3 regions of the Sorangium sp. KYC3313 genome follow, and region 2 is predicted to be linked to each of the others. Evidence: predicted binding sites of a transcription regulator. Region 2 holds the regulator's gene; each other region holds the start of a gene.
The links. The regulator HrcA, encoded in region 2, represses chaperone genes, less so after heat shock. The targets are predictions, from matches to a motif close to GNTAGCACTCNCCNNNGGNGAGTGCTANC.

Region 1 (4,749 bases), 4.4 Mb from region 2:
AGTGGCTCACGCCCTCGACGATCTGGCAGATCTCGTCGAACGTCCGCTCTCGCCCCCGCGCGATCGCCCGGCGGGGCAGGTGCAGCGCGATCTCGATATCCCCGTCGGCGTACCGGATCAGCAGCGCTTCGCGTGCGCTGCCGTCCGTCAGCCGGATGAAATCGTCGACCGCGGGCGCGTCATCGAGCGCATAGGTGCGCGCCAGGTGCTGCTGGATCCGGGACGGGAAGGTCGCCCCCCGCATCAGTTGAGCCCGCCCGTACCACGGCTCGGCACGAGCCCTCGTGCCCCGAGCTCATCCGCGAGGCGGCTCGATCCCGTACGAACCCAGCGCTCGTACAGCCGGAGCACCGAGCGCTCGTCCCGGGCCCCCGACGCGAGCGTACCGTCGGCCACATCGTTCAGGACGCTCACGAACCGCTCGAATTTCTCGGCCATCTCCGAAAGAACATCGGGCCCCTGGCCGACGCGCGCATTGAGGCGCAGCATAGCGGCCGCATGGTGGTAGGCGGTCGACCCGACCCCGACCACGTAGCCGCGATCGACCCCCTTGAGCTCGATGTGGCCGCCGAAGAAACCGACCACGTAGAGCACGCTGTCTCCCAGGTTACGCAGCCGCTGGAAGCGCTCGGCTCCGGAGGCTTCCAGCGCGTCGCGCAGAAGAAAGGTCAGGGGCTGGTTGAAGGCAGACTCGGCATGCTCGTCCGGGTGAGCAAAAGCACAGAGCAGACCGACGAGGTAGCTCGACGCCGCCTCGGTGGCGGCGACGTTCCGAACTCGGAGCGCCTCGTCCACAACCTCCTGGAAATAGCGGGTCATGCTCGGGGACAGAGAGATCGCTTGGCTCACAGCGGCACCTCACCTCTGCGGGTGCCCTGGATACCGACGTAACCCGGGCCACCGCGCGCTCAGGTCAACCAGACACGTCCTGACGGCCTCCCTCGGGCTGGAGGCCCTGAGGGCATCGCGTCACTGTGCTGCCGCAGCTTTGCCCTCATAAGCGTATTTTAGCCGAGGGGCTCCGCCGAGCCCAGCCTTGTGCCACGCACCTTCCCCTGCGATCTCCAGAACTTACAGCCACCTCTGCGCCTGGCTGCCAACACGCAAAGTGCCGGCCTGGAGCCACTCTTGACACCCTCCAGGGGGTGGCTATCTTCCGCGCGCTCGCTAGCACTCGCCTCAGGTGAGTGCTAGCAAAGTGCCCAGACTGCAACCGTAGGGGGCCTTCCGGCGCGCTCCGTCGCGCCGGCTGGGTCTCGCCGTTCGTGGGACGCGGCGCTCGTCCCCGGAGGACTTGCAAAGATGAAGATTCGACCGCTCCAGGACCGCGTGATCGTTCAGCGCGTGAAGGAAGAAGAGAAGACCAAGGGAGGTCTCTACATTCCGGACACCGCGAAAGAGAAGCCGATCGAGGGGACCGTCGTCGCCGTCGGCAACGGCAAGGTCGCCGAGGACGGTACCGTGCGGAAGCTCGACGTCAAGGAGGGCGATCGCGTCCTCTTCGGCAAGTACTCGGGCACCGAGGTCAAGATCGACGGCGAGGAGCACCTCATCCTCCGCGAGGACGACATCCTCGGCGTGATCGAGAAGTGACGCGGGCGACAGAAGGAACTTAGGAGAGACACCATGGCAGCCAAGGAAATCATCTACAACGAGTCCGCCCGCAGCATGATCCTCGCGGGGGTCAACGCCCTCGCCGACGCGGTCAAGGTCACCCTCGGCCCGAAGGGGCGCAACGTCGTCATCGAGAAGAGCTTCGGCTCGCCGACGGTCACCAAGGACGGCGTGACGGTCGCCAAGGAGATCGAGCTCGAGAACCGCTTCGAGAACATGGGCGCCCAGATGGTCCGCGAGGTCGCCTCGAAGACGAGCGACATCGCCGGCGACGGGACGACCACCGCGACGGTGCTCGCCCAGGCGATCTACCGCGAGGGCTCCAAGCTCGTCGCGGCCGGGCACAACCCGATGGAGATCAAGCGCGGCATCGACAAGGCGGTCGAGGCGATCGTGGCGCACCTCCACAGCTCGGCCAAGCAGACGAAGGACGCGAAGGAGATCGCGCAGGTCGGCACGATCAGCGCGAACGGCGACGAGACGATCGGCAAGCTCCTCGCCGACGCCATGGAGAAGGTCGGCAAGGAGGGCGTGATCACGGTCGAGGAGGCCAAGAGCGCCGACACGACCCTCGACGTGGTCGAGGGCATGCAGTTCGACCGCGGCTACCTCTCGCCGTACTTCGTGACCGATCCCGAGGCCATGAAGGCGAACCTCGAGGACTGCTACATCCTCATCTCGGAGAAGAAGATCTCCAACATGAAGGACCTGCTCCCGGTGCTCGAGGCGATCGCCAAGAGCCAGAAGCAGCTCCTCATCATCGCCGAGGACGTCGAGGGCGAGGCGCTCGCGACCCTCGTCGTGAACAAGCTCCGCGGCACGCTGCACTGCGCGGCCGTCAAGGCGCCGGGCTTCGGTGATCGCCGCAAGGAGATGCTGAAGGACATCGCCACCCTGACGGACGGCCAGGTGATCGCGGAGGAGCTCGGCCTCAAGCTCGAGAACGTCACGATCAGCGATCTCGGCCGCGCCAAGACCGTCATCATCGACAAGGACAACACCACGATCGTCGGCGGCCAGGGCAAGAAGGACAAGATCAAGGCCCGGCAGCAGGAGATCCGCGCTCAGATCGAGAACACGACGAGCGACTACGACCGCGAGAAGCTCCAGGAGCGGCTCGCGAAGCTCGTGGGCGGCGTCGCGGTCGTCAAGGTCGGCGCCGCGACCGAGACCGAGATGAAGGAGAAGAAGGCCCGCGTCGAGGACGCGCTCCACGCGACCCGCGCGGCCGTCGAGGAGGGCATCGTCCCGGGCGGCGGCGTGGCGCTCATCCGCGCGCAGAGCTCGCTCGAGAAGCTCAAGGTCAACGACGAGCAGCGGTTCGGCGTGAACATCATCCGCCGCGCCATCGAGGAGCCCCTCCGCCAGATCTCGGCCAACGCCGGGGAAGAGGGCTCGATCGTCGTGCAGAAGGTGCGCGACGGCAAGGACTCGTACGGCTACAACGCCGCGTCGGGCGACTACGGCAACCTGCTCGATATGGGCGTCATCGATCCGGTCAAGGTCGTCCGGTCGGCGCTCCAGAACGCGGCCAGCGTCGCCAGCCTGATGCTCACCACCGAGGCGCTCATCGCTGAGCGGCCGAAGGAGGAGAAGGCGGCGGCTGGTGGCGGCCACGCGGGCCACGGCCACGACTTCTGATCGCGGCGCGCCGCGCTGACCGCTAAGCCCGGCGGGCGAGGGCCGGCTTCCTCCTCGGGAAGTCGGCCCTTCGCCATTTCGACTTCCGGCGAGCCGCGGCGCATGATCTGATCCGGCGCAGGTTCGCGATGAGCACCCTGACTACCGAGCGCCTGGCGCTCACCCCGGTCTCGCTGCCCCTGCTCGAGGCGGTCATCCGCGGAGATCGCGCCGAGGCCGAGGCCCTGTCCGGCGCGCGCTTCCCTGGCGCCTGGCCCGGGCGCGCGCTCGTCGAGCGCGCCTTCAGCTCGCCGCTCGACCGGCTGCGCGACGATCCAGAGGCGTTCCTGTGGGGCACGCGGCTGATGGTGACGCGCGAGCAGGAGGAGCGCGTCGTCGTCGGCAGCGTGGTGCTGAACGGCCGGCCCGACGCGACCGGCACGGTGGAGATCGGCTACGGCGTCGAGGGCAAGTCCCAGGGCCAAGGCTACGCGACGGAGGGGTCGCGCGCCGTCCTGCGCTGGACGCTGCAGCAGCCGGGCGTGAGGCGCGTCATCGCGACCACGCCGGCCTGGCACCGCGCGTCGCTCCGGGTGATCGAGAAGCTCGGGATGCGCCCTGCTGGAACGCTCGATCACGACCTCCTGGGCGAGCTCCTCGTCTTCGAGCGCTACCCCGAGTAGCGCCCCTCCGTCCACGGACGGGGCCCGCCCCGGCGCCGCTCACCCTCCTGCGCGGCTCACGCCGCCGCGCGGGTCGCGCCGACGAGCCCACTCGCACAGGGTCATGCCCGCCGCGATCGCCACGGGGTACGAGTGGTTGATCCCGTACATGGGGATCGCGATCACGTCCTCGCACGCGTCGAGCAGCGCCTGCGGCAGCCCGTCATCCTCGCTGCCGAAGAGGAACACGAGCCCGCGGGGGAACGGCGCCTCCCAGAGGGTGCGCCGCGCGTGATCGCGCTCCACGCCGATGAGCGGGCGGCCGCGCGCCGCTTCGAGGAAGCTCGCCTCGTCGGGGCACTCGACGATGGTCTCGTACTTCTGCATGCCCATCGAAGCGCGCTCGTAGTAGGGCTCGGTCCCGATCAGGAAGATCTCCCGCACCAGGAACGAGTGCGCGACGCGGATGATGGCGCCGATGTTGAACGGGTTCTTCGCGCGGCAGACGGCGATGGAGAAGTCGTTCCGCAAGGGGGCGAGCTCTTCGCGGATCTCCCGGGTGGTGAGCCCGAAGGGCGGGATCTTCACGGCGCGCTGGCTCCCCTACTCGGCGGCGAAACGATCGAACAGCGGATAGATGGGCCCCTCGTGGACCCTGATCCGCTCGGTCGTGCCCGTGGCGTGCTTGACCAGGAGCACGAGCCCGGCGCGCGGCACGGCGTCGAGCGCGCCCCGGATCGCCGCGACGGACATGCGCCGCAGCGGCTGCCCGGCGATCTCCAGCACCTCGTCGTCCTTGCGGAGCCCGGCGCGCTCTGCAGGTCCGCCCTCCATGGTCCGCGAGATGAATGCC
Region 2 (4,749 bases):
ACCTCGAGATGCAGGTGATTTTTGTGCGCCCGGTCGTAGTTGGGCGTGAGGATCGACGTGAAGATGTGCTGGTCCACCGCCTCGCACACGATGGATCGCAGCTCTCGCGCCGCCGCGTCCGCCGGAGGGCCGCTGCCCGCCCCCTTGCCGGCCCCGCGGCGCCGCCCGGTCGGGCCGGCGCTCTCGCCGCAGACCGGCGCGCCGCGCCTGCCGACGAAGTCGCGCTCCACCTCGAGCCAATCCTCCGCGAACCCGCCGCCGACGCGCTCCTTGACGAACCTGTAGGGGTCGATCGCGAGCCCGCCGGGGTGCCTCGTGGCGAGCTTGCCCTCGGGCCACATCCTGGCCGGAGGCCGCCAGGCCGAGAACATCAGCACCTCGTCGATGTCGTGCGCGCGGAGGATCCGGCTGAAGTCCGAGAGCGCGAGCGCGAGGCGGCAGTCGAAGACGTCGTACGGGTTTCCAGCGCGTTGATGGGCCGGCAGCGCCGTCCGGTAGACGACCCCGCCGACCTCGTGCGGCAGCCGCACCGGAGCGAGCACGCCCGGCGCGCGCTGCACCGGCTGGAACGCGATCTTCCGCTGCGTGAGCGCCGCACGGCATTGCTCCGCGCTCATGGCCGCGTAGCGCGCCGACGGGTGCTTCGCCCAGTCCTGGTGGTACCTGACCTTCGGCTTGCCCTGCGCGCTCGGCGCGGCGGCGAGGGGGCCGAGCGCTAGGGCGAGCGCGCAGGCAGCGGCGGCGTGGCGTGCGGGCGGCATCGTTGCGGTACATCCCTCGTGCGAAGCAAGGCAGGCCGACCCTCTCGGGGGCCGAGCGATCACGTAATCACGTAACCGCGTGGCCGCGTGGCCGCGTGGCCGCGTGGCCGCGTGGCTGCGTGGCCGGTCGCGCCGCCATCCGGTGGGGCGGGGCCCCGTGCGCGGGGCGGCACCTGCCCGATCCTACCGCGACATTTGACCGGGCCGCGCGATCCCCTCAAAATGGGTCGCATGCGCGTCCGTGGGTCGAGCGCCCGCACGCGCAGCTTGACGTACGGGAGCGAAGGTCCGGCCCGCATGGCTTCCCGGGCTGGGCGGTCCCTGGTCCAGGTAGCCACGGCGGCGCGCTTGTGCGCGGCATGCAACTGACATGGGTGATCTTTCCAATCGAGCTCGAAAGATCCTTTTCGCCGCGGTCACCGAGTTCATCGCAACGGGCGACCCAGTTGGCAGCAGGACGCTCGCCCGGAAATACGGGCTGGATCTCTCGGCTGCTTCGATCCGCAACGTGCTCGCCGACCTCGAGGAGGCCGGGTACCTCCACCAGCCGCACACCTCTGCCGGGCGGATCCCGACCGATCGCGCGCTCCGGCTGTTCATCGACGCGCTCGTCGAGCTCCGGTCGCTGTCCCCCGAGCAGCAGGCCGAGCTGAGCGCGAGGTTCACCGAGATCTACGCGGGGGCGAACGATCCGCTCCGCGAGACGGGGCGCTACCTCTCGGAGCTGTCCGGCGCCGCGGCGGTCGTCGCGGCGCCGCGGGCGGAGCTCCGCGCCCTCGCTCAGCTGCGCTTCATCCCGACCAAGCCCGGGCAGCTGCTCGCGGTGCTCGTCTTCGCCGACGGCTCGGTCGCGAACCGCTTCATCTCGGCCGACGAGGCGATCAACGAGGGCGAGCTCACCCGGATCCACAACCTGCTCACCGACGTCATCGAGGGGCGCACCCTGGGCGAGATCCGGGACCTGTTCGCCCGCCGCCTCGCCGACGAGCGCCTCCAGATCGACGCGCTGAGGCGCCGCGCCTTCGAGCTCGGCAGCAAGGCGATGGCCGACGTGACCCCGCGGAGCGAGGTCGTCATCGAGGGGCAGAACCGCCTGATCGATCTGCCTGAGTACGCCGATGTCGACCGGCTCAAGAAGCTGATGAAGGCGCTTGAGGAGCGCGAGGAGCTCGTCGATCTGCTCGACCGGACGCTCGCCGCCGGCGCGGGTGAGGTCACCGTGTTCGTCGGCAGCGAGGCGGGCGACCTCGGTGGAGGCCAGCTCAGCCTCGTCGCCGCGCCGTACATGGAGAACGGCCGCGTCGCCGGGACCGTGGGCGTGCTCGGCCCGACGCGGATGGACTATGCGAAGGTCATGCCGCTGGTCGACGCCACGGCCGCGGCAATGACCGAGGTCCGCGGCAAGGTCAAGTAGCGCCCTTCCGCTGCGGCTCGCGGAGCCGCTCGAGCACGTCGTCGAAGTCCGGGGGCGGCGGCGCCTGGAAGCGCATCGGCCGGTCGTCGGCCGGGTGGTCGAAGCCGAGCTCGGCCGCGTGGAGCATCAGCCGCGCGGCCGGGACCCTCGCCCCGCGGTAGCCCCGCACGTAGACGGTCTCGCCGACGAGCGGGTGCCCGGCCTCCGCGAGGTGGATGCGGATCTGGTGCGTGCGTCCCGTCTCGAGCCGGCACGCGACGAGCGTCATGCCCCCGGCGCCGGCCCCCTCCTGCGGCCCTCGGAGCACCTCGATCGGCTCCACGTGCGTCACCGCGAGCTGCCCCTCGCGCCGCCCCTCTCGCGCCGAGCCGCGCAGCCCGTCGCCCCGATCCTCGACGAGGTAGCTGCGGTAGGTGCCGCGCGGGACGGCGCCGTGCGCCAGCGCCAGGTACTGCCGGTGCATCGCGCGGACGCGGAGCTGCTGCGCGAGGTGCTTCTTCGCGGCGAGCGTCCGCGCGAAGACAAGCAGCCCGCTCGTCCCCTTGTCGAGGCGCTGCACCACGCCGAGCGGCGCGCGCCCGCGCAGGCGGTCGCGCCTGGCCAGCACCTCGCGCACCAGCGCGTCGAGGGTCGCGGCCTGCTCCGCGGGATCCTCGTCGCCGTACGGGATGGTGCTCACCCCGGCGGGCTTGTTCACCACGATGACGCTCGCGTCCGCGTAGACCACGAGCTCGCCCTCGAGCTTGCGCCGCCGCACGGTCTCGGGCCTCGGCGCGTGCAGGCGGATCTCGAGCAGCTCCCCGCCGAGCACCCGCCGGCGGGCGCTCGTCGCCACCGCGCTCCCGACCAGCACCTTGCCGGTCTCGATCAACCGGCGCGCGTCGGACCACGAGACCGCGGCCAGCGCACGGACGGCCCCGTCCAGCGGGCGCCGATCCAGCTCGGCGGGCACCGTCCAGCGGCCATCCTGCGGAGGTCGTACCTGGGCGGCCGGGTGGACGCCGGTCGTTTCGGCGGCTTTGTCTTCCTGGCTCGGCGGAGTGGCGGGTCGGAGCGAACGCATGTAGAAGCTCACAGGGGGGCGCCTCGGCTCCGCCCACCAGCGTGGGACCGGGCTCTACCGGCGCGGAAAACGCACATCCGCGGGGCCCGCGGGGGCGAAATACACCGCGAATGTTGACACATCGCGCGACCGGAGCCGAAGATATCCAGAGCCGTCATCGCTTTCTCGCCATCTGAGAGGAGACCCGTTCGTGGCCAGCACCCTTCTCGCCGTAGACGACAGCGTGACCATGCGCAAAGTGCTCGAAATCACCTTTGCGGGTCAGGATTTCCGCGTCGTGACGGCGAGCAGCGCCGACGCTGCGCTGCAGAAGCTCAAGAGCGATAAACCCGACCTGGTGATCGCCGACGTCACGCTCGAGCCGAAGAACGGCTACGAGCTGTGCAAGGCGATCAAGCAGGCCTCACCGGCGACGCCCGTCCTGATCCTCTCGTCCAAGCAGAACCCGTTCGACCCCGCCAAGGGATCGGGCGCGCAGGCGGACGATCACATGGACAAGCCGTTCGACACCCAGCAGATGATCGACAAGGTCAAGAAGCTGCTGGCGTCGCGCGGCGAAGCGAAGCCCGCCGCCGCAGCGGCCCCTGCTGCCGCGGCGCCTGCGCCCGCGCGCTCTCCTGCGGCGCAGCCCGCCGCCGCCGCGCAGCAGGCGGCAACGAGCCCGCTCCAGCGCGCGAAGACCCTCATCTACACGCCCAACGCGCCGGCCACGAGCGCTGCGCCGGCCCAGGCCTCGGTCAAGACGGCGCCGGGCGGCCCGGCGAACGTGCCGGTCACGACGACGATGGCCTTCTCGCCGACGCCGGTGTCCGGCGTGCCGAAGACCGCGACGGGGCCTGCCGCCGTCGCCGCGACCGCCTCCGCGCAGGTCAACGGCCAGATGGCGAGCAAGCTCGAGGGCCTCGGCCTCACCTCCGATCAGGTGGAGGCCGTGATGGCGCTGTCCCGCGACATCGTGGAGCGCGTCGTGTGGGAGGTCGTGCCGGTGCTCGCCGAGACGATCATCAAGGAAGAGATCGCGCGCCTGACGAAGTAGGCGCGCACCGCGGCCTCTGCCTGGCCGTGGCTGCTTTGTCCGGCGTCCTGGAGTTGCTACGCCAGGGCCGCGCCTCGTTCCGCGGTCGGCGCAGCCATGAACGACACACACGACAAACGCAGCGGTGCGCCCGCGGACGCCCGCGACGGGACGGCCGCTGGCGATCTGGAGAGCCCGAGCGCTCCTCCGCCACGCGCGCCTTCCGCCGGCGACGGGGCAGCGGGGAGCGACGGCATGGTCGGGATGGCCGGGGCCGCGGCCGACGCCGAGGAGGCTCGCCTCGTGCCGCAGGGCAACCCGCTCCGCTGGCGTGGCGCCGCCGTGTCCGCCGCGGGCGCCCTCCTCACGTTCGTCGTGATGGCGCTCGCGCCTCAGCTGCGCTGGGGTGTCCCGATCGGCGCGCTCGGCGTCGCCATCGCGGCGATCGGTCTGCTCGACCTGCTCGGCTCGTTCGACGATCCCCCCGAGCGCGTCG
Region 3 (4,749 bases), 3.8 Mb from region 2:
GCAGCTGGCCCTTGCCGCCCGCCCATTTGAGAAACGGGCGGGGCGTCACGGGCGCGTCGTCGTCGGAGTCGGTGACAAGGGCGGTGGTCATCGCGCAATACTGGACGCCAACCTACCAGGGCGCGCGATCGTCCTCAACCGCCGAAGGCCACCGCGTGCGAGCACCCTGGTCCGACGCGCCTCGCCGGTCCGCCCCCGACGCGCGGGTGCCCGGGGCCATGGGTCTCTCCAGGCTAGGTCGTTCTATGTCCACGCCGCGGCCCCGTCGGGTGGCAATGTGCCTTGAGGTCGACAGCGGATGTTGGTCTGATTTGCTAGTGATTCCGGTTGCTTGTAAGCATGCGTGAGCGTGCGTGTCCCGGCTGGAGCGCCGCCCGGATCATGGCATGTCGCCGCTTGCGCGATCGCCGAGCAGGGATAAGTTGAAGTCTCGACACGCGGGCTGAACAGCCGCTGGTGGAGCGGAGCTCTCCCGCATTCGCGCACCGCCGCGTCAGGCCATCTCGCCGGTGGACCTGCGCGGCGCGGCAGGGGCTCGCTCGGGCGCTGGGCGCGGGCGTCCCGCGCCGGGTGGCGGCTCCTCCAGGGGCCGCCATTCGTGGCAGCCGCCGTTGCTTCTCGACAGGAGGGATGCCGCCATGATGCTTGCCTTCGACCTCGATCGCGACGACGCCCCGCAGCAGCGCGGCCCCGGTCCTGCGGACGGACCGGGTTGTTTCGGTGAAGCCGCGGACTACCGCGCTCAGCGGATCCTGTACGCCGCCCGCGACTGGATCGGCGAGCAGGACGGCATCACAACCGACGGTCGCTCGCTGATCCTGCTGCACGCCCAGCGGACGCCGCCGGATCGGCGCGAGGCGCTCGTGCGCTGCTTCGAGCGCGTGATCCTGCACGCCCCCCGGCCGGAGCTCGCCGCGCTCGCCGCGTCGCTGCGCCAGGCGGGGCTCTCCGTGGACGAGGACCTCTCGGTGATGGGCGCCCCGGCCGGCGAGGTGCGCGCCGCGGTGCAGGGGCTCAGCCGGTTTCGCACATTCCCGCCGGGCCTGCGCCTGTCCAGGGTGTCGCCGGACGACGACGAGGCGTCGATCCGCGCGATCCAGGAGCTTCAGGCCGAGAGCGGCCACGCGCCGCTCCCGGGGTGGTACCTGCGCGGCGGCGAGGGGCGCTCCTTGACGTTCGGGCTGCGCGACGGCGCGGGGGCGCTGATCGGCTGCACCACCCTGTGCGTCGTGACGCGGCCACAGCCTGCCGAGATCGGCGGGCGCGAGGCGCTCGCCCAGCTCGGGCTGCTGGGCGCCCCGCCGCTCTGGATCTCCGACGTGGGCGAGGCGCCCTCGTGGACGGCCATGCCGATCTGCACCTGCCTGCGCGAGGACCACCGCGGGCGGGGGCTCGGGGCCCCCCTGCAGGCGGCGGCGCTCCGGGAAGGGCACGATCGCTTCGGGATCCGGTGGTTCTACGCGCTCGTCAAGGCCGGCGACGAGATCGCCAAGCGCATGAACGCGCGTTGCGGGCTCGCCCCGCACCGCGCCGAAGGGTTCCTCGTCGCGTCGGCCGTGCCCTCCGAGAAGCCCCGGCGGCCGGCGGACGGGCGCCGCGGCTCAGGCTGACAGCACGGGCGCGAGGAGAAAGCGCCGCCGTCCGAGCCGAGGAGCCACGGGGCCGGCGGCCGCCGCGCGGGGCACCTCGCCTCGGACGAATGCGCCAGAGGGTAGCGCAACGTGAACGGAGCAGGACGTCCTCGCTGATCTGCGTGCTCGCGTGCTCGTCGAACGACGCTGCGCTTCGCGTCGTGCTCGACGCACGACATAGACGGAAGCAGCAGGAAACGAGGCGAGGGGGTGAAGTGGCGATCCCAGCGGGAATCGAACCCGCGTTACCGGCGTGAGAGGCCGATGTCCTAACCGCTAGACGATGGGACCTTGTTCTGCGGAGAAAGCCGACAGCTGAGCTGAGCGGCCTGGCTGGGGGACAAGGATTCGAACCTTGATAGCAAGAGCCAGAATCTTGCGTCCTGCCGTTAGACGATCCCCCAAGGGGTCAGCGCCGTGTTCATCAGCGCCACGGGCCGCGGAATCTACTTGGGCTGCCTGGATTGTCAAGCGATCAAAATCGGACCCGCCGAAGAAAAATGCCCGCCGCCAGAAATCGCCCATATTTCGCATGGTTCGAGCGCTTCATGGGGTGAGGAAGGCCTCCCCCCTGCCCAACCCCTCGCTCAACCCGCTCCGCCCTCGTTGCATGCCGTCCGTTGCTGCCGTCGCGCGTCGTCGTGCTCTCGCCATGATCCGTCCAGATTGTCCACGTGCTGTCGGGGGCTCGTCCCCGAGGAGGCTCCACGGGGTCGCGACCGCGCCCTCGCCGTCGCTTCTCCCGACATCTCGGCTTCGCCGTTCGGGACTCTCGGCTCCGGAAAAGTCGCGGCTCCCTGCTGCGTGCCCTTGACGCGCCGGGTGACTGATTTACTTTCGGCCGCGGTTTAGCCACCGGCCTAGGAGAGTGCCAAGAGACTGCGATCTCGGGCACTTAGCTCTCGTCGCGCGGGCGGAACGCCCCAGCGGGGGGGCGAACGGGACCTCCGGCGAGCCGATGGTCAGTCAACAAGCCGAGGACGAGGGAGCCAGCATGAAAATCAGGCCGCTGCAGGATCGGATTGTCGTCAAGCGCGTCGAGAGCGAGACGAAGACCAAGGGGGGCATCATCATCCCCGACGCCGCGAAGGAGAAGCCGATCGAGGGGCGCGTCGTCGCGGTGGGCAACGGCAAGGTCCTGAAGGACGGCAAGGTTCGCCCGCTCGATGTGAAGGTCGGGGACAAGGTGCTGTTCGGCAAGTACAGCGGCACCGAGGTGAAGCTCGACGGCGAGGAGCACGTGCTCATCCGCGAGGACGACGTGCTCGCCGTGACCGAGCCCGCCGCGACGTGAACCAGGTCTGAGGCTACCGAACGCAAGCGTTAGTACACGCGGCCCGCGCGGCCGCGAGGGGATTGAGAGATGGCTGCCAAGCAGATCGTTTTTAGCCGCGGCGCCCGCGCCGCGATCCTCAAGGGCGTGAACACGCTCGCCGATGCGGTCAAGGTGACCCTCGGGCCGAAGGGGCGGAACGTCGTCATCGAGAAGAGCTGGGGCTCCCCGGTCGTGACGAAGGACGGCGTCACGGTCGCCAAGGAGGTCGAGCTCGCCAGCAAGCTCGAGAACATGGGCGCCCAGATGGTGCGCGAGGTCGCCTCGAAGACCAGCGACAAGGCCGGCGACGGCACGACGACGGCGACGGTGCTGGCGCAGGCGATCTTCGGCGAGGGCCTCAAGCTCGTCGAGGCCGGCCACAGCCCGATGGATCTGAAGCGCGGCATCGACGCGGCGGTCGCGAAGGTCATCGAGGCCGTGCAGAAGGCCGCCAAGCCGACCAAGGACAAGGACCAGATCGCCCAGGTCGCCACGGTCAGCGCCAACGGCGACAAGGAGATCGGCCAGATCCTCGCCGACGCCATGGAGAAGGTCGGCAAGGAGGGCGTGATCACGGTCGAGGAGAACAAGCGCATGACGACGGAGCTCGAGACCGTCGACGGCATGCAGTTCGACCGCGGCTACCTCTCGCCCTACTTCGTGACCGACCCCGAGAAGATGACCGCGGTGCTCACGAACCCGCTCATCCTCGTGCACGAGAAGAAGATCTCGGCCATGGCCGACCTCCTGCCGCTGCTCGAGCAGGTGGTGAAGCAGGGGCGCGAGCTGCTCATCCTCTCCGAGGACGTCGAGGGTGAGGCGCTCGCCACGCTCGTCGTGAACAAGCTGCGCGGCACGATCAAGGTCGCCGCCGTGAAGGCGCCCGGCTTCGGCGATCGCCGCAAGGACATGCTGAAGGACATCGCCATCCTCACGGGCGCGACGCCGTTCATGGAGGACCTCGGCCAGAAGCTCGAGAGCGCCACGGTGCGCGACCTCGGGACGGCCAAGCGGGTCGAGATCGACAAGGACAACACGGTCATCGTCGACGGCCAGGGCGACAAGGGCGCCATCAAGGGCCGCATCGAGGCGATCCGCAAGCAGATCGCGGACACGGCGAGCGACTACGATCGCGAGAAGCTCCAGGAGCGGCTCGCGAAGCTCGCCGGCGGCGTCGCCGTGGTGAAGGTCGGCGCGGCGACCGAGACCGAGATGAAGGAGAAGAAGGCGCGCGTCGAGGACGCGCTGCACGCGACCCGCGCGGCCGTCGAGGAAGGCATCGTGGTCGGCGGCGGCGTGGCCCTCTTCCGGGCGGCCGCCTCGCTGGAGTCGCTCAAGTTCAACGACGACCGCGACGTCGGCGTGAGGCTCGTGCGCCGCGCCGTGGAGGCGCCGCTCCGCCAGATCGCCCAGAACGCGGGGGTCGACGGGACGGTGGTCGCGGAGAAGGTCCGGTCGGGCGCGCCGACGTTCGGCTACAACGCCGCGACCGACTCGTACGAGGACCTGCTCGCCGGCGGCGTCATCGACCCGGCCAAGGTCGTGCGGCACGCGCTCTCCAACGCGGCCAGCGTCGCCGCGCTGATGCTCACGACCGAGGCCCTCGTCGCCGAGAAGCCCAAGAAGGAGAAGGCCGCGGCCGGCGGGGCTCCCGGCGGCATGGGCGGCATGGGGGGTATGGGCGGCATGGGCGGCATGGGCGGCATGGGCGGCATGGGCGACTTCGACATGGGTTGATCGCCTGTCCGCGCCGCTCCCGGGCTGCCGCCGCCTCCGCGCGGCGCCGGCCCGCCGGGCGCGCTG

Region 1: a site for HrcA is predicted at 1,167-1,195, ahead of groES (co-chaperone GroES). Genes of this name have one in related genera too.
Region 3: a site for HrcA is predicted at 2,479-2,507, ahead of groES (co-chaperone GroES). Genes of this name have one in related genera too.

Annotation. Positions count from the first base shown of each region.
Region 1 covers NZ_CP197255.1:4,763,258-4,768,006, reverse strand. Annotated here, with positions in the region: gene ACSRUE_RS18735 (hypothetical protein) at 1-244, opposite strand, end outside; gene ACSRUE_RS18730 (hypothetical protein) at 244-849, opposite strand; gene groES (co-chaperone GroES) at 1,303-1,593, shown strand; gene groL (chaperonin GroEL) at 1,627-3,255, shown strand; gene ACSRUE_RS18715 (GNAT family N-acetyltransferase) at 3,384-3,917, shown strand; gene ACSRUE_RS18710 (TrmH family RNA methyltransferase) at 3,957-4,484, opposite strand; gene ACSRUE_RS18705 (PDZ domain-containing protein) at 4,500-4,749, opposite strand, start outside.
Region 2 covers NZ_CP197255.1:396,605-401,353, reverse strand. Annotated here, with positions in the region: gene ACSRUE_RS01640 (hypothetical protein) at 1-761, opposite strand, end outside; gene hrcA (heat-inducible transcriptional repressor HrcA) at 1,132-2,175, shown strand; gene ACSRUE_RS01630 (RluA family pseudouridine synthase) at 2,168-3,127, opposite strand; gene ACSRUE_RS01625 (response regulator transcription factor) at 3,429-4,274, shown strand; gene ACSRUE_RS01620 (ArnT family glycosyltransferase) at 4,371-4,749, shown strand, end outside.
Region 3 covers NZ_CP197255.1:8,937,022-8,941,770, reverse strand. Annotated here, with positions in the region: gene ACSRUE_RS33915 (DNA adenine methylase) at 1-91, opposite strand, end outside; gene ACSRUE_RS33910 (hypothetical protein) at 639-1,610, shown strand; tRNA gene ACSRUE_RS33905 (tRNA-Glu) at 1,848-1,922, opposite strand; tRNA gene ACSRUE_RS33900 (tRNA-Gln) at 1,962-2,035, opposite strand; gene groES (co-chaperone GroES) at 2,626-2,925, shown strand; gene groL (chaperonin GroEL) at 2,995-4,683, shown strand.